Regions from separate parts of the Paenibacillus sp. FSL R5-0378 genome, predicted to be linked through region 2. Evidence: riboswitches for the same ligand, from Rfam matches in the RefSeq annotation. Region 2 holds a riboswitch; each other region holds the start of a gene.
What was found. A riboswitch is a leader RNA that binds a small molecule or an ion and turns the genes downstream of it on or off. The one in region 2 is predicted to bind cyclic di-AMP.

Region 1 (6,012 bases), 1.1 Mb from region 2:
ATCCCCCGCTCCTGACGGCTCGTATCATGTTACAGGCTATTTCTGCCCCACGGGCTTGGAAGCCGCCGGCTCCGCCTTGACCTCAAGGCCCAGCTTGCGGGCGACAAGTCCCGTGGTGCTGGCCTGCAGCAGAATCGTCAGCATGATCGCCATGAACGTCACGGCCGAGATAACATCAGCGTGGGCTACACCCATGCCGGCGATCATGCCCGAAAGGGCGGCGGGAATGACCCCGGTCTCCCGGACCCACATCATGAACAGCAGCTCGCGCCAGGACCATTTGACCTTGCGGTCGGGCAGGGCGCAGAGCAGAATCGTGATGGGCCGGGCGATGACCATCAGCACCAGGACCGCCGCCAGGCTTGGCCAGAAGTAATCGCCAAGCACCCGGAAGTTGACCTGGCTGCCGAGCAGGATGAAAATCAGCATCCGCATCATGACGCTCGTATTGTCCGCAAACGATGCGGTCTCCTCCAGCTTATCGTCCATTGACAGCCCGAACGTATCCGCGTTCCCCCAGATCAGCCCGGCCACGAAGGTCGCCATAAATCCGCTGACATGAATCAGGTCCCCTATTAAATAAGAAGAAAGTGCGACGACGATCATCGTGATCGTCGTGTAATCCTTCAGGACGCCAAGCCGGAAATGGGCAACGAGATACGTAAGAATCATAGATACGACGGCGCCGACGAGAATGCCGCCAACGGCGGTTTTTACGAAATCCCAGGCCATCGTCCCGATATGTAAGGAACCGCTGCCCGTCACCGCGGCCAGCAGCGCAAAGGTCAGAATCGAGCCGGTCGCATCGTTGAAGGCAGACTCGCTCTCCACCGTCTCCCGGACTCTTTCCTTGATCTTTACCTGCTTGAACACAGGAATGATCGAAGCGGGGTCAGTCGAGGCAATGACGGCGGCGGCCAGGAAGGCTACGAGCCAGTCCAGCCCGAACAGGTAATGCACGGCAGCTCCGACGATCAAGGTCGTGACGATAACGCCGGGAACGCTCAGCATAGAAAGTGTGATCCATACCTTCCGCAGCCCGCTCAGCTTCAGGTTACGGCCGCCGTCAAACAGAATAAGCGCCGACCCAACGGTGAGGATCAGCTGGTTGATGAGGGAGCTGCTTGTTTCGTTGATCAGATGCAGCCCCTGCCCAAGCAGCATGCCTGCCACGATAAACACAGCAACGTCCGGAAGCCTGAGCCAGGAGGCCAGTCTTCCGGACAGCATGCCGACGGCAATGATAAACAGCAGCAGTATTAAAATGTGATGAATAATTTCGGTCGTCGGGGATTCCATGTCTGTCTCACTTCCGGATTTATGACTTGACGTTCACCGCTTCGCTCTCGAAGCGGTCGATATTGCTGTTGGAGCCAATGATGACCATGATGTCGCCCGCATGCAGCTGGTCCATCGCCGTCGGCGCGACGATGACTCCCTCGGTACGATGGAGCGCAACAATGCTGCATCCGTACCGGGCTCTCGTATTGACTTCGCTCAGCGTCTTCCCGTTCAGGCATTGCGGTACGGTCATCTCCACGATGCTGTAATCTTTGGACAGCTCAATGTAATCCAGCAAATTCGGCGTCACGAGCTGGTGCGCCACCCGGATGCCCATGTCCCGCTCCGGAAAGATGACCCGGTCCACGCCCAGCTTGGACAAGGCTTTGCCGTGCAGCATGGAGATGGCCTTCGCCACTACGGTCTGAACGCCGAGTTCCTTCAGCAGGATTGCGGCCAGGATGCTCATCTGGATATCGTCCCCGATCGCCACGATTCCGCAGTCAAAATTGCGGATTCCCAGCGATTTGAGAACCTCCTCATCGGTTGCATCCGCCACCACGGCGTGGGTCAGATGCTCGCTCATATCATTGACCACTTCTTCATTGATGTCTACCCCAAGCACCTCATAACCCAGATCCATAAGCTCCATGGCCAAGCTTGAGCCGAACCTCCCTAAACCGATCACGACAAACTGCTGTGTTTTCATTTCTTTCCAGATGCTCCTTATCCTTTAATGTTGGTTCTATATATGGTTCTTATAACAATATTGAAACTTTGAATCACCCAAATTCCTTACCCGATAATGATCTTACCTTCGGGATGGCGGTACAGCTCCTTGCCCTTCTTCGGACCAAGCGCGTAGGCGAAGGTCAGCGGCCCAAGACGGCCGGCAAACATCGTCAGGCAGATCAGGATTTTCCCGATCAAGGACAAATGCGGCGTCAGCCCGAGCGATAATCCTACGGTGCCGAAAGCCGAAGTCGTCTCGTACAGGATCATCAAAAAGCTGCTGTCTTCTGTCGTGGACAGAATCATCGATACGCCGACGACCAGAAACAAGGCCAGAAAGGTAATGGTCAACGCTTTGAAAATCCGCTCCTGCGCCAAACGGTACCGGTACAGGACGATATCGTCGCGGCCGCGGATCATCGCGATCACCGCACCGACGAGGATGGTGAACGTCGTGGTCTTGATCCCGCCCCCGGTAGAGCCCGGCGACGCGCCGATAAACATCAGAATGATCGTGAAAAATTGCGATGCCTGGCGCATATCTGCCAAGTTCAGCGTATTCGCCCCTGCCGTCCGCGGCGTGACCGACTGGAACAGCGAGGCGAGAATTTTGCCACCCCAATTCAGCGAACCGAGCGTCTTGGGATTCGTGAATTCAAAGATAAAGATGACGACTGCTCCGACCACAATCAGGGCACCGGTCATGGACAGCACCACTTTGCTGTGGAGCGACAGTTTCCGGTGTACCTGGTAATCCACCAGATCGGACATGACGATAAAGCCGATGCCGCCGGATACGATCAGAAACATCACGACAAAATTGACGAGCGGATCGTATACAAATCCCGTCAGGCTGTTAAAATGGCCGAACAGGTCAAATCCCGCATTATTGAACATGGACACGCCATGAAATATTCCAAAATAGATCGCTTTTCCAAGAGGCATATCGAACGACCACCGGATGGCAAGCAGCAGTGCTCCGCAGCCTTCGATCGTCAACGAAAAAAATATGACTTTCCGGATCAGACGGACGATGCCTTCCATCGTATTCTGATTCATCGCTTCCTGCAGCAGGAGCCGGTCCCGGAGCGAAATCCGGCGCTTGAACACCAGAGCGATCAGCGTGGCCATCGTCATAAAACCGAGCCCGCCGATCTGGATCAGCAGCATGATGACGACTTGACCGAACGTGCTGAAATACAGCCCCGTATCTTTGACAACCAAACCGGTCACGCAGGTCGCCGAGGTTGCCGTAAACAAGGCATCCATAAAATTCAGCGGCTTACCCGTCGTGTTCGAAATCGGCAAGGTGAGCAGTATGGCTCCGATCAAAATAATGGCCGCAAAACCTAGCGTTAATACTTGCGGAGGGGCCAGCCGGAACCACTTCCATTTCCCAATCAATACATTCACCTCTTTAAAAAAGTCAAAAGAAAAAAAGCATCGGAAATCCAATGCCTTTCGGTTTGGCTCCTGCATGCACGACGCCTACGAGGTTAGCTGACGGATTCGGGCATGCACAGGTTGCCCTATTCGCGGACTAAACCGTCCCAACGAAATTCACCCCAAAAAATTGGTTCCCCCGTTTTCACTTGAAATTCGGCGTTCTTATTCATTTGCATCAAAATTATAATCTTTATTGTAGGACTTCACAAAGGCCTTTTTCTGATGAATTGGATGGAAAACAGCCTGATTCGCAATGCAGGTGGACACGGCCTGCGGTTATCTTCTCTTTTCGATGGCTTTCCTTGATTTTCATCGTTTTTTCACCACTATTTTCAGGGTATACTGGTTTTGGGCGAATCTTCTATGTTATGTTTACCGTACTGTATTGGGGGGAATGGTATCTTTATCACATTCAAGGGGGGATTTCATGGACCGGTTAAACCAGCCGCTGGAAATCAGGGCCAATTATAAATGGCTGGGCATTTTGGGGGTCATCGGCCTTATTTTATTCTTTTTTGTACAAGTGTTTCCGCAGACGAGCTCGGAGACGCTAGAGGGGCAAACGACCAAGGTCATCAGCAAATCGGAGGCGGAAGCAGCCGCCAAAGCGTTTGCCTCGGACCGGTTGAATATTCAAACAGGCATTGCCGCCGAACCGCTCGTCACGTACCAGTCGGAATCGGACCTTTACGGTTATTTATCCAGAGAGAAGCTTCTTAACGAATATAACAAGAAATACGAACCGAAGTATCCTTATGACGTGTTCCGGGTCCGGCTGCCCGAGTCGAGCGATCAGGGATATGTCAATGTAGACGTACATATGAACACGGGCAAGGTGGTCGGGTTCTCCATCACGCCTCCGTACTCCAAGTATGCTGCCGCGATGGCTGAATCGAACGAAACCATGCGCAAGCAGAAACTGAGAATTGTGGAAGGCAACATGACGCTGGAGGATAAAGAGGAAATCGCCTCGTCCTGGCTGCAGAAGCTGGGCTATAACACCGGCTCCCTGAAAGTATCGAGCGGCAAGGATGAGCCCGGATTGATCTATACCGACTCCTCCTCGCACATCGGGGAATCGCAGCTGGAATTCAAGTTTGCCTTTGAGGATGGGGAGCTTCACTCCTTCCTCCCTGGATTTTCGGTCCCATCCGCTCATACGGCTTATGTAGAGAAGCAGACCAAAAGCGCCACGATGCTGACCATGCTGGGATACGGACTGTTTACGATCGTGCTCGGCATTCTCGCCATCATTTACAGTGCACTGACGCGGCGGTACACCTCCTTTGCACGCGGGCTGTTTTTGTCCTTGTTTTATTTTGTTGTCTCATTGCTGACGACGTATAACATGCTGCCGGTGCTGGAAGCAGAAGGCTTCTCCCAGTTCGGGATCATCGCGGCCATGGTCGTTCAGGTGATCCTGAGCATTGCGATGACGGTGCTCCTGTATTTCTCCCTGGTCGGCGGGGACGGACTGTGGCGCAAAGCCGGTTACAACGCCTGGGCCCGCGCCAAAGAGCCAGGATACGGGCGTTACGTGCTCCACAGCATGTTCACCGGGTATTTGTGGGCGTTTATCCTGATGGGGGCGCAGTCGGTGATCTATCTCGTCCTGGACCGGACGATCCACAGCTGGTCCACGACGGACGCCTCGCAGTCCCCGTATAACATGCTGTATCCGTGGATGCTGCCGATCATGGCCTGGATGGCCGGCATCTCCGAGGAAGCCGTGTACCGCCTGTTCGGCATACCGATGCTGAAGAAAATCGTAAGGAACACATTTGTCGCCTGCGTCATTCCGACGCTGATTTGGGCCTTCGGCCATACGCTGTACCCGATCTACCCGATATACACCCGGCCGATTGAGCTCCTGTTCATCGGTCTCCTGTTCAGCTTGATCTTCCTGCGTCACGGCTACATCGCGGTCATGTTCGCCCACGTCGTGTTCGACAGCATCCTGATGAGCTTCAGCTTGTTCAGCATGGGGGATCTGACGAACATTTTGGCGGGCGTGGTCACCTGCGTCATACCGTTTATCGTCGCCTGGGTCATTTACCTGTTTTACGGCAAAAAGAAGGAGAAGCCGTATGTTACGACTCCTCCTCCTGAAGGGCTGCTATAATTTGTCCGGCGAGCTTGTCGCCGATCGAGAGAGGCCGGAAGTCTTCAATCCGGGCCTCTTTTATTTTTTTGAGCGAGCCAAAATGCTTCAGCAGCAGCTTGCGCCGCTTCTCGCCGATGCCCGGGATGGCGTCGAGCTTGGATGCCACCATCGACTTGCCGCGCTGCTCGCGGTGGAAGGTGATGGCGAACCGGTGCACCTCATCCTGGATGCGCTGAAGCAGGTAGAACTCCTGGCTGTCGCGCGGCAGCGAAATCGGCTCGGGCGGATCGCCCACCATCAGCTGCGCGGTCCGGTGCTTGACGTCCTTGACCAGACCGCACACCGGGATGAACAAGCCCAGCTCGTTCTGCAGCACGTCGATCGCGGCGGAAATTTGGCCTTTGCCGCCGTCCACGACAATCAGGTCGGGCAGCTCCAAATTTTCCTTG
Region 2 (6,012 bases):
GTTGGCAGATTTCCGCGCAGTAATCGACGTCATAACCGCCGTCCACGTACTCCTTGGCTGACACTCTCATCAGAACAGGCATGTCTTCAGGGACCGCCTTCTTGACGGCTTTAACAACTTCTTCTCCGAACAACGCCAGGTCTTTTCCATACGCATCGTCTCTTCGGTTGGTCAGCGGAGAATGGAACTGATGGATTAAATAGCCGTGAGCGCCGTGTATCTCGACGGTATCAAAGCCGGCTTCCACCGCGCGCCGGGCCGCTTCCCCATAGGCGGTAACCAGACTCTGGGCCTCTTCGGTGGACAAAGCCCTCGGAATTTTATATTTCTCGTCAAAACGGATGGCCGATGGGGCTACGGGCGGGTTCGCGTCCTCCGCCTTGCGGCCGGCATGGCCCAACTGGATGCCGATCCTTGCGCCATGGGCGTGCACTTCGTCGACGATTTTGCGGTAAGCAGGGATCTGCCCGTCATCCCATATTCCCGTATCCCGGTTCGTAATCCGTCCGTCCGGGTGAACCCCCGTCATCTCTACGATAATCAATCCGGCTCCGCCGACTGCGCGGGATACATAATGGACATAATGCCAATTGTTAGGGATCCCGTCCTCAGCCTGTACCGAATATTGGCACATCGGAGGCATAACAATCCGGTTTTTCAGAGATAATCCTTTAAGTACATAAGGTGTAAATAGATCTGCCATTGCTTCGTGTCTCCTTTATGTTGTATGTGATTAAGCCTATATGACAACAGGGTTATATGATTGCAGCGCCGCCGTTCAATCGTCCATACCTCGCGGTTACGGCCAACGAACAGCGACCGTAATCCATCAGTTCTATTATACACGCTTTGCCGAACGATATGAAAATGTGGCCCAGCAACTGATTTAAAGCAACATAATTGCATCAACTTATGGACATAACAAGGATAAATCATGCTTTCGCTGTTTGTCCGCGGTGGAAAGGAGTCGAGACGGATGAAAAAGAAGCTGTTATGCACATTGCTGTCTTCCCTGCTGATCTTGTTGTTGATCTGTCCTTGGCAGTCCGGGTGGCCGGCAGCCGCCGCTCAAGGCGGTGAACCCCCGGAACATTCGTCAGGTTCCGAACCTGCACGGGAAACCAGCAGCCGGGAGGCGAAAGAAAAGCGGAAGGAACAGCAGATCCTTACGCTAGGCCAGCTGATCAAAAAATATCCCGAAACGTTCAAAATTCACGGTCCGCGCGTCAAAGAGGTGGCCCTAACCTTTGATGACGTGCCGGATCCCAGGTTTACTCCTCAGATCCTGGATGTGCTCAAAGCCCATCATATTAAAGCCACCTTTTTTGTGATGGGCAGCCGGGCGAAGAAGCATCCCGAGCTGGTCGAGCGCATTGTCCGTGAAGGACATGTGATCGGAAACCACTCCTATAATCATCCCGTGTTTCACAAATTGGAGATGGACGAATATGTAGCCGAGATTAAGCGGACGGAGAACACGCTTTACGGCATCGTCGGCTATAAGCCCAAGCTGATCAGGCCGCCTTATGGAGACATCACGGAACGCCAACTGCGCTGGGCCAAGCAGCAGGGCTACAAAATCGTAAACTGGAACGTCGATTCGCTGGATTGGAAAGGAATCAGCAAGGAAGCGGTCAAGCGCAACGTGCTGTCCACCGTTGGGCAAGGCTCGATCATTCTTCAGCATGCGGGAGGCGGAACCACGTCCAATCTCAGCGGTACGATCGATGCCCTTCCGGACATTATTCAGACTTTGAAAAATAAAGGCTATTCATTCGTCACGCTGCCGAGGTTACTTCACGTTCCAAAAGACAAGTAACGCGCTGAGCGTACAAAAAAAACCGGCTTGAGTACAAAAGCCGGTTTTTCCGTGTTATTATGAATAGCATTGACTATTTAATGAAGTACAGCTCAACGTCCTGGAACCCGAAGGCACTAACGCTTTCCGGGCTGCCCGGCACGAAAATGTCGATGCGTTTCCCCTTAATCGCACTGCCGGTATCCTTAGCTGTCGCTACGAAGGCTTTCTTCGGAAGGCCTTGGAAGCTGTGACCGGTAACCAGCACTTTCGTTCCCAACGGGATAACGGAAGGGTCAACCGCGATCGTTCCCAGCTTCAGCGGGTTGCCGAAGTAGTCCACTGCTCCCCACTTGCCGTTTTCGCTAGCGGCAGATGAATAAGCCGTAGCTCGGACGTCCAGCGTTTTGGAGTAATTGAAGGTTTTACCCCATGCTTCCACGACTTTGTCATCGCCGTTGACGTTCAGGGAAGCTGCTGTGATGATGGAGCCGTTGTCCTCTGCGGCAAATGCCTTGGCTGTGCTTGCTCCGGGAACGTTTAATTTCAGGCCTGGATAAATATTGGTTGCTTCTACGCTCGGATTTGCATTCATCAGCTGATTCAAATTAACGCCATATTGTTTAGATAATGTATAGAAGGTGTCTCCATCCTTCGCTACATGGACCGAGTCCGCAAACGTGGGTACCGCTTGTACCGCCAGAGAAATGCCGATGATGGCTGCAAGTGTCTTGATTCCTTTAAATCTTTTCATGGTTCCTCCTTAAGTCGTGATGCCTGCGAAGTTAGCTGTCGGATTCGGATTGAGGAGACAACCCTACGCCCTATTGGTGCGATTCACCCCAAGCGTACTATGTACACAAATTACATCCCCCGCACTTTACCTTAGAAAAGTTTCGGCTCAACAAATATATCACAATTTTGTAACCTGTGCGCATGAAAATGTTACCAATCCAAAAGTCTTGAATTATCAGGCTTTATTTAGGGTTGTTAGCTGACTTAAGCAAGGGAGCAGCAGCTCAATTCCTTTTAAAATAGTTACAAAATCCTCATTCATTTTAACAATTTATTCATGAAAAGGTACATAAAAAGCCCTGGATGAGTAATATTCTCGTCCAGGGCTTTATCATTTTTATATGCAGGCACTTTGTCAAAGAACCTTGCTCAGAAAATCTTTCGTGCGGCTGTTTTGTGGGTTACCGAACACTTCCGCAGGCGTCCCCTGCTCGACGATTTGTCCGCCGTCCATAAAGACGATCCGGTCGCCGACTTCCCGGGCAAACCCCATTTCATGGGTTACGATGACCATCGTCATGCCGCCCTCCGCAAGCTTCTTCATGACCTCCAGCACTTCGCCGACCATTTCGGGGTCCAGGGCCGAAGTCGGCTCGTCAAAGAGCATGACGTGGGGCTGCATGGCCAGCGCCCGCGCGATGGCGATCCGCTGCTTCTGCCCGCCTGACAGCTGGGACGGATACGCATCCTTCTTGTCGGATAATCCGACCGTGCGCAGCAGGTCAAGGGCAATCCGTTCCGCCTCGGCCGGCGGCTGCTTTTTCACCTTAACCGGGGCTAGCATGAGGTTCTGCAGCACCGATTTATGCGGGAACAGATTGAAATGCTGGAACACCATGCCCATTTTTTCGCGGGTGGCATTGATGTTGTGGCGTTTGTCCGTAATCGGCTCGCCTTCAAACGTGATCTGCCCCCCTGTTGGCGTTTCGAGCAGATTCAGGCAGCGGAGAAAGGTACTTTTCCCCGAGCCGCTGGGGCCGATCACGACGACGACCTCGCCTTTGGCGATGTCGATGTCGATCCCTTTCAGAATCTCCAGCTTGCCGAACGATTTGCGCAGATCTTTAACGCTGATCATCGGTATTCAGCCTCCTTTCGAATACCCCTAGCAGCTTGGACAGGGTAAACGTCATAATGAAGTAGATGGCCGCAATGACCAGCAGCGGACTGAGGTAATCATACGTAATCCCTTGGATAGCCCCCGACTGGTACATCAAGTCGGTGACGCCGATAAACGATACGATGGATGATTCCTTGATAATCGTAATAAACTCATTGCCGATGGCCGGCAGCACGCTTTTAACAGCTTGGGGCAGCACGATGTACCGCATCGTCATGCTGCGCGTCATTCCGAGGGAACGGGCCGCTTCCGACTGGCCACGGTCCACCCCCTGGATTCCGGCACGGAACACTTCCGCAAGGTACGCGGAGCTGTTAATGGACAGCGTAATTGCACCGGACTCGATCGGCGTAAATTTGACCCCGAAGGCCACGAGGCCGTAGTGAATAATAAACAGCTGAACAACCATCGGGGTACCGCGGAGAACTTCCACCCATACCGAACCGATTAGCTTCGGCAGCCAAAAGCGGGACATCCGCATCAAGGATATAAGAATGCCCAGCACGAAGCCGCAGAAGACGCCGATGGCCGCCAGGAGCAGTGTATACTGGATACCTGTCGCAAAATACGTCCGGTAATCCCAAAAAACGGAGAACATATTCATAAAGACCCAAGAACCTCCTTTGTCATCATACCTGCCTGTCCCATCCTTTCCCTGTATACAACAGATCGGGACATATTTGAAACAAGGTACCCATCATTGAACAGAAAAAATAGCGAATTCGCTTCGCTATTTTATCCGATGTATAAAATGAGAACAGACAGCTTAACCTCTATTTCTGTGCAGCCAAATCGCTCGCTTCGGCGACGTACTGCTCAATCTTGTTTTCGGATTTCAGACGGTCCAGCGTTTTATTGATTTGGTTCACGAGCTCGGTGTTGCCTTTTTTGATCCCGATCGCGTAGCCGTCTTCCTTATAATCAGGAACCGCATCCGCAATTACCAAACCTTTGACGTTCTTGATGTATGCTTCGGCAACCGGTTTCTCCATGATGGAGGCATCCACGCGGCTCGAATTCAGCTGAAGCACAATGTCGGAAATTTTGCCCAGGCCGGTGATCTTCGCCCCCGGAATCGTCTTGGCAATGTCCTCCTGGATCGAACCCTTCTGAATGCCGAGCGAAGCTCCTTCCAGAGCTTTCATCGTGCTGTATTTGTCTTTGTCAGCCTCTCTGACGACAACGGCCTGCTCTGCCTTATAGTAGTTGTTCGAAAAATCGATTTGTTTCTTGCGTTCTTCGTTTGGTGTAAGGCCAGAAATGACAAAATCTACCCGGCCGGTGGACAGCTCGCCGAGAAGCGCATCAAAGCTCATGTCCTTGACTTCAAGCTGCGCCCCCATGTCTTTGGCGATTTCCTTGGCGATTTCGATATCGAAGCCGACGATTTGGTCCTTGCCGTTCACCATTTTATGAAATTCGTACGGCGGGAAGTCCGCGCTAGTACCAAGCACGATCGTCTTGCCGCTGGCCGGCTGTTCGCCCGCTGCCGTGCTGCCCTCAGTCGAAGGTTTGCTTCCGCATCCGGCAAGCAGGGAGCCTGCCAGCAGAATGCATGCCGTTAGAATACCCCATTTTTTCATATCTATCTCTCCTGTCCATTTCAATGATACTTATTGTTGTTCAAAGGCATGATCCGTATCCGGCCCAGCCCGAAAAACCACGGTTCTAATCATACAATAAAAATGCATGATTATGCAATGACATTTTCATACAGTGGTCAATACATTTCAAAATAGCCAGAATAATGCGGATTATAGCTTTTTAATACCATTTATTCCTAGTTCTATTGTTTCTTTTAGTCACCTCCCCTTCTTTTTCGGAATAAATATGTATTTACCGTTTCAAGGCCCGTCTCCTTCCTAATCCGATGCATAAATCCCTTCAAAAACCTGCACCCTTTGAAAGAAAAGCTTCTTATTATGTAATTACACGCAATGGGGACTCCTACGCAAAAAGTTCACCGAAACGTCAGATTAAGGCGGCAGCCATGGTTCATCATTCCGGGAATGAGGTATTAAATAGCTAGATATTTGATGGAGGTGTAGTCATGCTGCTGGAAGCTTTATACCATGTCCCCCGGGACAAATGGGCCTATGCATACGATCCGAAGACGATACATCTGCGTGTCCGCACCAAACGAAACGACGTGGATACGGTGGTTGCGATGACCGGAGACAAATACGACTGGGATTCGACCTATTTTGAAATTACGATGGAAAAAGCCGCGACCGACGAGATGTTCGATTATTGGGAAGCTGCCGTGCTGCCTAAATACAAGCGTCTTAGCTATGCGTTC
Region 3 (6,012 bases), 4.5 Mb from region 2:
ATGGGTGTTAAGCATGGTCGTGACTATGACGGCATATTGACCGATTTGACGGCAGCTGTCGGGGAAATTCCGGACAGTTATTTATTTTTTGAAATGGCGGAGCAGGATTGGATGCAGCTGGGCATCGAAGAGAAGCGTGAGGTGCATGAGGCGCTGGCGGAGGATTTGTTCTATGCGCTGGGAGCCGAACCTGTCATCACCGTTGGAAGCGGTGTCGTGATGTATGACAAGGACCATCACCGGATCAACCTCTTGATCGGCGACGAGGAGCTGACCGTAGTCTCACTGATATAGTCCCTGGGGCCGGATGGATTTTATAAACCCGTCCATGGTAAGATATTATTCGTATGTACTCTCCTTGAAGAAGCATGATTACATTCAGGGATGAATACAATGGGTAAAGGTTTTTCGCCCGAGCATACATTAATGACACATCCTGGTGAACCTCGGGGATGTTAGGTTTCAGGGAGGAACGGAAGAATGGTATATACGCAAGAAGAAGTAGAAACGCATTTGTCTAAGCTGGAAGGCTGGGAGCTTGAAGAGGGCCGCTGGATTGTGCGCAAATACGTTTTCTCCAATTTCATGAAGGGCATTTCCTTTGTGGATGAGGTTGCGGCCATTTCAGAGGCTTTTGGCCACCACCCCTTTATTACGATTGATTATAAAAATGTGACGCTGCGTTTGACTTCATGGGATGAAGGCGGGATTACGTCCCTGGATGTCAAGGAGGCCCACCAATTTAACGAACTGTTCGAAAAAATGCGTTCCGGCGAAAAAAGGTAACGAGAATAATGCAGCAAATAAAAACACGCTTTGCGATGAACGTCCCGTTCTTCCAAAGCGTGTTTCTGTATGCGTTACAACTGTTATTTCTTCTCAGCCAACCACTGGGCCACATTGGCAATCTCTTCAGCTTTCAACTTGTCTTTAAAGGATGGCATGCCGCCTTTACCTTTAGTGATAATGGTGTAAATCTCTTCAGCGGACAGTTGGCTTCCGATCTTTTGAAGGTTCGGGCCTACGGCACCCTGAAGCTGATCCCCGTGACAGCTAATGCAGCCTTGGTCTTTAACCACAGCTTCGGCCGCTGCGGCGTCCATCGTGACTTCCGGCATGGTCGGCTTCTCTTCTTCCGCCACCTGCTCTTTGCCTGGAAGCGTAAACATGAGCACAATTGCCATAACCACTGCGATCGTTAATACACCGCTCATGATCCATTTTTGCATCCGTTTTCGTCCTTTCTATGTAAACTGTCATTCTTCATTCCTTCATTATAACGGAACAAGCCATCACATCAAATAGTTTGTGTCAAAAAAGCAAACGAATCCAAACTTGGGGCCACCAAAAATACACAAATTTGTACCATTTTTATGATGATGGAATTTTCAAGTTAGACCCCTTCATAGACCATACAGTGAAACAGCTGTTCACCTTCAGGGGTCAGCTTGGGGTAGGTATCAGCGATGACAAACCCCGACTTCCCGTAAGCCCGGATGGCCCGCTTATTCCAAGTATGCACTTCAAGGTCGATTTCGTCCCCAGGCCGTCTTTCACGGGCTGCGGCGACCACAGCCTGCATAAAGCTCTTACCCAGCCCCTGGCCGCATAAATCAGGCCGCATGCCAACACCAAGCCGGGTCACGCCTGCCAAGGGAAAGAACTGCGCGAACCCGCACAAGGTATGATCAGCATCCAGGACGGACACATATTGGCTTTGCCTCACCTCAGGATCACCAAATTCGACGCCAAGCGTCTCCATCTGATCCCACGGCAGCCAGCCGTATAAATCGTATGGAGGCTCGTACACCCAGGCGCAGACGGTCTCAGCATGCTCCCGGGTCATGGGAACGATCATGAAGCTCTCATGTTGGAGGTTCATGTGCAGATCTCCCTTCCAGACCTCCCTGTAGGATTTGAACATTAGAGAAAAAATATTCCGGATTGTCCCAGATATCTGTTTAATTTCAGAATAGAGGGGTAAATGAGGAGTAGCGGGCGGGAATGGAAGGGTTACCCATTTCTGTCCGCAAAAAATCCCGCAAAAGGAGATTTCGGCAAAAATCTCATTCTACGGGATCTCGTACCCTTGCTTTACCTGCATTACTGGACGTCATCTACGTCCTCGGAATCGACGGCGGCGGTTTTGTATTTATCCGTACTCATGATTCGTTTGGCGCCAACGTAGCGGTTGACGTAGTAGCTGTCGCTCAGAGAGCTGATGATCACACCGCGAGAAGTGGAGGCATGTGCGAATTTTCCGTCGCCGACGTAAATTCCGACATGGGATACTCCGGCTCCCGATGTATTAAAGAATACCAAGTCGCCTGCTCTCAGATCACTGCGGGATACGGCCGAACCCATGCTGAACTGGGAACCAGACTGATGGGGCAGATCGATGCCCAATTGATCAAATACATACATTGTAAATCCCGAGCAGTCAAATCCGCTTGTTGTGGTTCCGCCCGTTCTGTACTTGGTTCCGATCGCACTGTCGATCACTTTATCCATCTTGGAATCCGCGAAAGCGCTTCCTGTGCCGACCGTGAGCACGATGGCGAAACTCATGATTGCTGCTGCAAGCTTCTTCTTCAAGTAAAATACCCCTTCCGGCGCCTGCGAGGTTAGCTTAAGGATTCGGTAGAAGGCCCCCTATGATCCCTCTGAAGCAAGATCAATTCACCCATAACTGGTTCCCCCGCTTTCCTTAGTGTGAGGAAATTCGGCATGAACTTTTTACACTATGTATCATTCCCTGGTACTTCTTATTCGTTCGCAACTTTGTGTCAGGTAAAGATTACAAAGTTGTTACTATCGCTGGGACTATTGTAACAAAGGAATCGGACTTTGGCAATTGTTTCTAACAGAAAAAGAAGATTTGTAGGAAAATTTATAGGAAATGATGTTTATTTGTTGGACGAGTGGGTAAAAGAAATGACAAGGGTGGAAAAAACAGGGGAAAACCGTGGATTTACTCGTGTAAAAAAATTTTTTGAAATGCTGTTACCTTTTCGGTGGTTCGTACGTCTAATAAGTAACAACAAACCCGCGGGGCGATTTCGGCAAAAATCAGCGGCGCGGGTTGTTATGGATATGCATTGTTTTCGAGAGATAATCAATTGTAAACCGCAGCTTGATATTTGGCCGTACTCATGACCCGTTTGGCGCCAACGTAGCGGTTGGCGTAGTAGCTTTGGCTCAGTTTGCTGATGGTAACGCCTTTCGAAGAGGACGCGTGCGCGAATTTTCCGTTGCCGATGTAAATACCGACATGGGATACGCCTGCGCCTAGGGTGTTAAAGAAAACCAGGTCTCCTGCTCTCAGCTGGCTTTTGGAAACAGCGGTACCTGTTTTATATTGCGCAGCGGATACACGCGGGAGGTTTAACCCCAGCTTTTGGTACACGTAACGGGTAAAACCGGAGCAATCGAAGCCGTTCGTAGTTGTTCCGCCGGTTTTGTAAGAAACGCCGATCGTGTTGTTAACGATGTGATTCAGAGATGAATCCGCAAATACGCTGCCGGTGCCCATGGAGAACGCAAGTGTAAGGCCCAGCGCTGCGGCTGCCAACTTCTTCTTCAAAAAAATAAACCCCTTCCAATGCCTGCGAGGTTAGCTTAAGGATTCGGTAGAAGGTCCCCTATGATCCCTCTGTAGCGAGATCAATTCACCCAAAATTGGATCCCCCGCTTCCTGGTGCCCGGGAATTCGGCTCGTGATGATTGCACCGGAAATGGACATGCTGACAAGTTACCTATAATCGTACATACCAATCAAATGAACGGACAAATGATGAAATCAGTTACAGCAAAGTCAAAATCGTTACAGCAAAGATTACAAAGTTGTTACTAAGTTCGTACTCGGATTATTTTAACAGAGGATTTATACTTTGGCAAATGGTTAACAATCATTTTACAACAAAAACCCCGCCTCTTTTCAACAGAAAGAGACGGGGTTCTTCTTTTATCAGCGGGTTAAAGTTATGACAAAATTTTAACTATTCCGAAATATTTTTTTTCGTACGGTTCATTTGCTGATGCCACAAATCATATTGGGAGGAGATATTCCATAATTTAAAGATACAGCTGACCATATGGTAGCCCTGTTGGATAATCAGGGTGGCAAGCCCTGCCCAGATCAGAGAGACGCTGCTGGTAATGCCATACAAGAGCAGGCTGACCGTGCCCAGCAGAACGGATATGCCGATGACCGGCAGCGCGCTTCGCAGGCAGATCCAGAGCGAGGAGAACATGCTGGTTCCACCGGTTTTGCCAAACTGCATGAACAGAATCATCTGATGGACGATGTAGCAGTACAGAAGCCAGACTGCAATGTACGGGATGCAGTGAAGCAGCTGGGCATGGTTTTGGATCGCGCTGAGCAGGATGGGATACATCTTCGGGATCATCCAGTATAACGGAGCGGCGATAAGCACCCATTCGATCAGGTGAAAAAGAAACACCGTTTTGCCGTGCAGCTTCATGCCCTGGAAGAAAAACAGTCCGCGTTCTCCCTGATGCTCCCGGTGCAGGCCGTAGAAGATGCCCGCGTGGATAAATGGGGTCAGCAGCATGCGGAGGGCGACCATTCCCAGGAGAACCCAAAGGTAAGTATGCACGGTGCTGCTTTGCGTCAAGCTCATCTGTCCCTCTACATAATAGAGGACCTGGCTGAGTTCGGTCGGCGGGGGATCGGGATACCGCATCAGCAGCGGCACGACCGCCGAATCGATCAGACGGTACAGGAAGTAGCCCCAGAGCAGCTGGTACAGGAACATGATGATCATGACATAAAATTGGTCTTTGACGCTTTTCCAACCGTTAACAATATAGGATTTCACTGCTCTCACCTCACCAGGACAGACTTCCAAGCAGGGTTTCAATCAGCTTGGTAATGCTTACGTTCCAGCGGAGGAGCACTTTATGATCCATGTCCGCCTTCAGGTAGTTGTTCACATGTTTGTTTTCCAGCACGATCGTATAGCCGGGATCGATCATGGCCCAGGCCAGCGGGGAGCTGTATGTCAGCTTGAACTGGGTGCTGGCGTTCTTTACGTCCCAAACCTTTTTGATCTGATGCCCGTCCGTAAACGTGAACAGTATCGGCACCTGCGGCAGATCGCCGCCCTTTTTGCTGACCTTCACCAAAGAATCGTACCGGGGCTGCGCCGAATCCTTATCCTTGCGCACCGTAATTTCGTCGACCGAAAAATCGGCCATCTGGCTGCCGTATACATATTGATCGAAGAAGGTCTGCCACGACTTGCTGGTTACCTGCTCGACCACCTTTTGAAAATCGGCCGTGGCAGGATGTTGGAAACGGTATTTCTTCGCATAGGTGGACATGATTTTCTTCATGGTCTGGGCGCCGGTCAGCGTCTCCATTTCTTTCAGGACCATCTTGCCGCGGTAATACACGTTCAGTGCATATTGATTCTGCGACGTATATTTCCAGGCGTCCTGGGTCAGCGGCGCAGGCGAAGCGATGAGCGAGGACTGGATCGGCAGATTGGGGATGACGCCGTATTCCTGCTCCATCAGCTTATCCTCAGCGTAGGAGGTGAAGCCTTCGTCCAGCCAGGCCTCCTCGAACTCGTTGCTGGCGATCATGCCGTAGAAGTACTGATGGCCGATTTCGTGGATGACGGTCCGCTCGAGATCGTAACCCGGGGAGTCGTCCTTGGCCCCGAAGGCGGTAATCAGCGTCGGATACTCCATGCCGCCTGCCCCGTTGCCTGCTTCGGGCGGGACGACGATAGACAGGGTGGAATACGGATACTTCCCGTACCATTTGCTGAAATATTTAAGCGCGGCCTTGGCGGCGTAAAAATAGCGCTCCTTCAAATCCTTGTGGGCGGGATCGAGATACAGCTTGATCCGGACCCCGGGCACCTCCGCTGAAGAGAACGGCTCCTCGGCGACGATAAAGTCGGGGGATGCGGCCCAGGCAAAGTCATGTACGTCGTCGGCGTAGAACTGATAAATCTTCTCGCCGTTCTTGATCTGTGAGTT
Region 4 (6,012 bases), 2.5 Mb from region 2:
TCTCCCTATTGCTCGCGTCTTTAATTTCAATTCCTTTGGACACAATTATCTACCCCCCCTTTATGGAAACTAATGAATGCTTTCATGAGGCACCCGGTGGTATGATCTACGCTTGATTATATCCCCCTAGGGGGGATGCAATCAAGCGTAAATTCCCTGTAGATAATCTACAGGGAATTTTTACGGGAATAATTTTTTCAGAGGATATTGGCAATCTCAGGGGAGTATTAACTTCCTTTTATAAAATGAAATTCATTTAGTGTCTGCCTTTTGTTTTATGTTCATTTGTCTTACTTATTCGCGATGGGGGGAGTAAGTCTAAGCGTTATTCCTGATTTGATGAAGCGGTATACCATGGTGGCCACAATTAGAGTAAACATTAAATTGTCTTGGGGATAGAATGATAGTCCGGACAATCCCTTCTTGCTATTCGTGTATTATCTAATAAAGTGATCCAGCGCTTTATTGAGGTCGCGCAGAACTTCCTCTTCATTTCCATGGTATGCGGCTTCAATCACGCAGGTTTCTAGGTGATCTTTCAAAACCACCTTTGCTGTGCTTTCCAATGCTTTTCGAACAGCTGCGATTTGCAGTAAAATCTCGGAACAATCACGTTCATTTGAAGCCATTTCTTTGATTGATCGAACATGTCCCTCGATCCGAGCAAGCCGATTAACGACGGCCTTCATATTTTTATGCGTATGAGAATGTGTATGCGTAACAATGTGAGTATGCTCCCCACCATTACCATGATCATGTTCAGTCATGTCCCAACCCCCTTCTGCAAATTATAACCCCCATAGGGGGATGACAGCAATAATCGGGGGGTATAAGCTCACGTTTACGATGGGAAACCTTCACAAGTTCTTCATAAGTTTTGGGTAGAATGTTTGGGAGATGAGGATTCAATCCAAATAGAAATATGCAAAGGTGTGTGACAAACTGTGAAAAAAGTATTCATTTTTATTAGCCTTGCAGCAATCCTGGTGCTAAGTGCGTGTGGAAACAAGGATAACGCAAACAATAATACGAACATGGACATGGGCAGCGACCATTCAAATATGGGGGATATGGGCAGCATGAATCATTCCGGTTCTGGTGAGGTTCCTGCAGGGTTAAAAGAAGCTCAAAATCCCACCTACAAAGTTGGAGATGAGGTTGTGATCCATGCCAAGCATATGGAGGGCATGGATGGAGCCAAGGCAAAAGTGGTCGGTGCCTACGACACGGTGGCTTATGCTGTAACTTATACTCCTACCACTGGAGGTGAACCCGTTCCCAATCACAAGTGGATTATCCAGGAGGAAATAAAGGATGCGGGTAGTGAGCCCTTGCAGCCAGGAACTAAGGTGACCATGGAGGCTGATCACATGGAAGGTATGAAAGGCGCAGAGGGCACCATTGACTCAGCTGAAAAAACAACGGTGTACATGGTTGACTACACGCCAACTACAGGAGGAAACCCCGTTAAGAATCATCAATGGGTAGTCGAAAGTGAGCTTTCTAAATAGAGTATTTTTTAGCAGGTGAGTGATGCTGCGTGGCACAAGACGGCGAGTTCCTTGTTCCTTATGTACGTTACATGACTGATACTGTAAATATTGGATATAGGCAGCGTTATGACGTGTTATCGACAAGCTCAATGAAGATCATGGTTCGACTGTGTACTGACGGATAAATTAACCGATCTGGCAATGCCAGATCGGTTTTTTGTTTGGCGTCTATATGATGATTTGCCTTAGTTTTTTTGTTGCTCGGAATCAATCCTTTACAAAATTGTTATTTTTTCTTGCTTAACATGTTCCGTTACCAAGATAAGTACCTCGATTTCGGGAATAGTAATCGACAAACTTTACTCAGCTTCGCTGAAACTTCCATAAAATTCAACAAATATCAGTAAAATAGTTACGATTAACGGGAATCTATTAATTAGCCATTGACAAAAAAACTGATTATATACTACATTATGTAGGGTTACATTTTTTTAATCATTATTGCCGAATTTCTTGATACTGAAAACGGGGGAACCATTTTTGGGTGAAATATTCTCATTGAAGAATAGAGGGAACCTTCTACCGAACCCTTAGCTAACTCCGTAGGCATCGGAAGGAGAACTACATAGTGAAGAAAGTAATACTGTCAATGTTAGGTGCGGCCATTGTTTTTTCAGCAAGTGCAACCAGTTCCTTTGCCAGCTCCGTTAAACTCGAAAGTGAGGTGGATAAGGTCGTAGGCACTCCTTATCAGTGGGGCGGCACATCAGTGGCTGGTTTTGACTGTTCCGGCTTTATTTTATACATATTCGATAAATTCAATTTAGATTTACCCCGCACATCTAAAACACAGGCTCAAGCCGGAACTCCAGTAGATCGTGAAAACCTTAGAGCAGGAGACCTGGTATTCTTTAATACGGACGGTACGGGAATATCCCACGCGGGTATTTATATCGGCAATAATGAGTTTGCACACTCTTCAAGCAGTAAAGGCGTTACCATTAGCAAATTATCGGATTCATATTATAAAAATCGGTATGTTACAGCACGCCGCGTCGTGAGTCAACAAAGTTACCTGAAAATGATCAGTGAAATTTGATCTAGTCGGGATAATCTACCTAAAACAAAAATGAAAGCACCGGCTGAAGTCAGCCGGTGCGTTTTGTTGTTTATTCAGGGACGTTGTTCACATTGGGATCAGGCGTATAATTATTTTGATAATCATCATACATCACATCAGTTACCATTCCAGCGGAGGCGTGGTGTAAATCGTGGCAATGGAACATCCATTCACCGGGGTTGTCAGCTTCAAAAGCAACTTCATACGTTTCGCCAGGTTTGACGTTCAGCGTGTCTTTCATGATCGGAGATCCTTGAACTGGCTTGCCATTCTTGCTCAAGACTTGGAAGAAATGGCCGTGCAGGTGCATCGGGTGATCGTCCATTCTGGATTGATTTACAAAGGTCACCTTTACCTTATCTCCTTTTTTTACTTTGATTGTATCCGTGTCCGGAAAAACCTTTCCATTGATCGTGTAAACCATATCTCCATTTCTCATCTCGGTATTTAGATTCATCGTCACGTCTTCATCAAAGCTTTGATCCAAAGAAAATGCGGTTGCAGACATGGTTCCGTACTTCTCCAAATCAAAATCGGGGAGTTCTTCGAAGGCATCGGAAGGGTCGGGCTTCGCATTAGAACCTTCGTATTGAATCATGGCTCTCATATTTTGTGCTCGATTATCCTTTGCGTGTTCTTCCAGCAACCAATTTCCGGGATGATCTGCGGTAAATTCAATGTCATATCGTTCTCCGGGAGCAATCGAGACGAATTGATCCTTGATCACAGCCGGGTCATTCACGGGCTGCCCGTCGGATGCAACAACCTTAAAGGAATGACCGTGTAAATGCATCCGGTGCGTGATGTAGCCGGCGTTAATCAACCGAAGTTTTACTTTTTCACCCTCTTTAACGGTAAGCTTATCGATCGCATCACCTGTTTTTCCGTTGATCGTATAAAGGTCATACATACTCATATCATGTCCTGCCATATTCATCCCATCGTTATCCATGTCCATATCTCCAGAACTCATCCATTCATCGAGCACAAGGGTGTAATCGCGGTCAGCGGTATCTTGGGGGTCTTCGACTACAAGAGAACCATACAAGCCTTTGTCCACTTGATTCACACTGTCTTGATGTGAATGGTACCAATAAGTACCCGGTACGGTGGCTTTAAATTCATAGGTGAAGGTTTTTCCGGGTTCAACAGCATCTTGTGTGACTCCAGGAATTCCGTCCATGTTGTTTGGAACCGGATAGCCGTGCCAATGGATGGAGACAGGCTGCTTGAGTTGATTTTTCAAGTTTACTTTGACTGTATCTCCAACCTTAACCCGGATTTGTGGACCGGGAACCGAGTTATTAAATGTCCATACGGGAATGGTTTTTCCCTTCTCCACTTCGAGATTACTTTCCTGTGCGGTTATGGTGAACTCTTTACCATCCACAACAGGTGTTGCTGTTGTCAGTTTTGCGGATGTAGCGGATTCACTGGAGTTGGAAGTGGGGGTTGAACCCATACTCATTTTTGAATGATCCATGCCGTTCATATTGCTTACTTTCGAGCAGCCTGCCGCAAAAACGGCCACCGAGCTAGCGAGGATTATTGTTCTTAATATCGCTGCTTTCATTTGAAGAACCCCTTTCTAATTCTTTTGATGTAAGCCTCATTCATCATAAAATAAACATGTATAGAAATGATGAAGATGGCTGGGGTAGTATAACTTTAGGCTTGAATATTATACTATAGGGGGGTATACTAATAACAAATCGAGAGGAGGAGTCGAAATTGAAAACCATTACTTTAAACGTAAACGGAATGAGCTGTCAACACTGCGTGAATTCCATTGAAGGAGCTCTTAAGCAAATAGGGGCCGGGGGGAAGGTTAACTTGTCCAATGCTTCTGTTGAAGTTCAATTCGATGAGACCAAACTTACGGAAAGCAAAATTAAAGAGACTATCGAGGACCAGGGTTATGATGTTGTTTAAGAGTGAACCCTTAATATAAGACATTGATGTCGTCAAAATGAAAAAAATCGGGAAGAAGCATAACAGGTCATTTCGTTGTGAGAAATGACCTGTTTGATTATATGGTCTTGCAGAGAACGGAAGTTGAGGTGTAGGAAAAAAAAATCCGCCTATACGTTTGGAGGGAATTCATGCGTAGAATTTTAGTTGTTGAAGACGAGGAGAAAATCAGGGAAGTCATCGTCGCTTATTTAAGAAAGGAAGGGTTTGAAGCGCACGAAGCGTCTGGAGGGGAGAGTGCATGGAGTGAATTAGCCAATCAACCTTTTGATTTGGTTTTATTGGATCTTATGCTTCCCGATATGAACGGAGAGGAATTATGCCAGAAGATTCGAACAGCTTACCCCACACCAATTATTATGCTGACAGCTAAATCGTCCGTTTCACATCGTATTCATGGGTTGTCTGTTGGGGCAGACGATTATATGGTGAAGCCTTTCGATCCTCAAGAACTCATAGCCAGAATTCGCACTGTACTGCGGCGAACTAATCAGCAAGAACTTCTGGCCGATCGATTAGAATATGGCGAAGGACGTCTGATGATTGATAGCCATGCCAAACAGGTTTTCGTTCAACATAAACCCATCAGTTTAACCCCATCCGAATATAAATTGCTTCTAGTTATGGCGAGAAACTCGGAGCGTACGTTTTCCCGGGAAGAATTGATTGAACTCGTTATGGGCTTTGAATTTGATGGAGACTCGCGCATTATTGATCAGCATGTCAAAAATTTGCGTCAAAAAATAGAGGAGGACCCCAAGAACCCCTTATTCATCCGGACTGTTTTTGGTGCAGGATACCGCTTTAATGGGGGGAGTTTATGAAACGTACATTATCCTTTCGCTTAAGCACGGTTCTGATTTTATATACCGGCTTTATTTTGGTGATCGCTTCGATTGCTATGATCAATGCAACCCACTACCATTTTCAAATGTATGGACGCGAAATGTCCGAAGCGCAGCATTCAGCTGATTCACTGAATTCTCACTTGGAGCAAGCGATTATACAATCCATTGGCTTAACGATTGGGGGAGCTTTAATCGTCTCATTTGTGTTAAGTGTGTATATCGCCAAACGGATTTCGTCGCCATTAATCAGCATGAAAAATCTTACATTAATCATGGCCCGAGGAAAACGGGATGTCCGTCTCCCGTTGAAGAGTTTGCCCAGAGATGAACTGGAGGAGCTGGCCGCTTCCATCAATCACTTAGCTGAACAGCTGGAGCAGCAAGAAAAATTGAGAATCGCTATGACCGAAAATATTGCACATGAGTTGCGGACACCCTTAACCACATTGAATAGTTACCTCGCGGCTATTCAAGACGGAATATGGGAGCCTACTCCGGAACGGATCCAGTCCAGCCGTGAAGAAATTCACCGTTTGATTCAGCTGGTGCATGATTTGGAAGAGCTTCAAATCGTTAATTC

Region 1: another riboswitch for cyclic di-AMP. It lies ahead of MKY74_RS29700 (TrkH family potassium uptake protein); the one in region 2 lies ahead of MKY74_RS24290 (3D domain-containing protein).
Region 3: another riboswitch for cyclic di-AMP. It lies ahead of MKY74_RS03430 (C40 family peptidase); the one in region 2 lies ahead of MKY74_RS24290 (3D domain-containing protein).
Region 4: another riboswitch for cyclic di-AMP. It lies ahead of MKY74_RS13135 (C40 family peptidase); the one in region 2 lies ahead of MKY74_RS24290 (3D domain-containing protein).

The regions. Positions count from the first base shown of each region.
Region 1 covers NZ_JBBPAY010000001.1:6,396,706-6,402,717, forward strand. Annotated here, with positions in the region: gene MKY74_RS29690 (cation:proton antiporter) at 37-1,299, opposite strand; gene MKY74_RS29695 (potassium channel family protein) at 1,319-1,990, opposite strand; gene MKY74_RS29700 (TrkH family potassium uptake protein) at 2,077-3,417, opposite strand; cyclic di-AMP (ydaO/yuaA leader) riboswitch at 3,485-3,628, opposite strand; gene MKY74_RS29705 (CPBP family intramembrane glutamic endopeptidase) at 3,887-5,581, shown strand; gene uvrC (excinuclease ABC subunit UvrC) at 5,550-6,012, opposite strand, start outside.
Region 2 covers NZ_JBBPAY010000001.1:5,255,156-5,261,167, forward strand. Annotated here, with positions in the region: gene MKY74_RS24280 (NADH:flavin oxidoreductase/NADH oxidase) at 1-703, opposite strand, end outside; gene MKY74_RS24285 (polysaccharide deacetylase family protein) at 977-1,819, shown strand; gene MKY74_RS24290 (3D domain-containing protein) at 1,893-2,552, opposite strand; cyclic di-AMP (ydaO/yuaA leader) riboswitch at 2,556-2,710, opposite strand; gene MKY74_RS24295 (amino acid ABC transporter ATP-binding protein) at 2,949-3,671, opposite strand; gene MKY74_RS24300 (amino acid ABC transporter permease) at 3,658-4,317, opposite strand; gene MKY74_RS24305 (transporter substrate-binding domain-containing protein) at 4,487-5,296, opposite strand; gene MKY74_RS24310 (alpha-glycosidase) at 5,764-6,012, shown strand, end outside.
Region 3 covers NZ_JBBPAY010000001.1:779,878-785,889, reverse strand. Annotated here, with positions in the region: gene MKY74_RS03450 (hypothetical protein) at 1-294, shown strand; gene MKY74_RS03445 (4a-hydroxytetrahydrobiopterin dehydratase) at 481-786, shown strand; gene MKY74_RS03440 (c-type cytochrome) at 870-1,229, opposite strand; gene MKY74_RS03435 (GNAT family N-acetyltransferase) at 1,394-1,882, opposite strand; gene MKY74_RS03430 (C40 family peptidase) at 2,104-2,595, opposite strand; cyclic di-AMP (ydaO/yuaA leader) riboswitch at 2,599-2,738, opposite strand; gene MKY74_RS03425 (C40 family peptidase) at 3,116-3,583, opposite strand; cyclic di-AMP (ydaO/yuaA leader) riboswitch at 3,588-3,725, opposite strand; gene MKY74_RS03420 (hypothetical protein) at 3,999-4,841, opposite strand; gene MKY74_RS03415 (M1 family metallopeptidase) at 4,852-6,012, opposite strand, start outside.
Region 4 covers NZ_JBBPAY010000001.1:2,797,577-2,803,588, forward strand. Annotated here, with positions in the region: gene MKY74_RS13120 (MATE family efflux transporter) at 1-43, opposite strand, end outside; gene MKY74_RS13125 (metal-sensing transcriptional repressor) at 438-767, opposite strand; gene MKY74_RS13130 (YdhK family protein) at 945-1,511, shown strand; cyclic di-AMP (ydaO/yuaA leader) riboswitch at 1,986-2,117, shown strand; gene MKY74_RS13135 (C40 family peptidase) at 2,122-2,592, shown strand; gene MKY74_RS13140 (multicopper oxidase family protein) at 2,663-4,186, opposite strand; gene MKY74_RS13145 (copper ion binding protein) at 4,345-4,545, shown strand; gene MKY74_RS13150 (response regulator transcription factor) at 4,716-5,408, shown strand; gene MKY74_RS13155 (sensor histidine kinase) at 5,405-6,012, shown strand, end outside.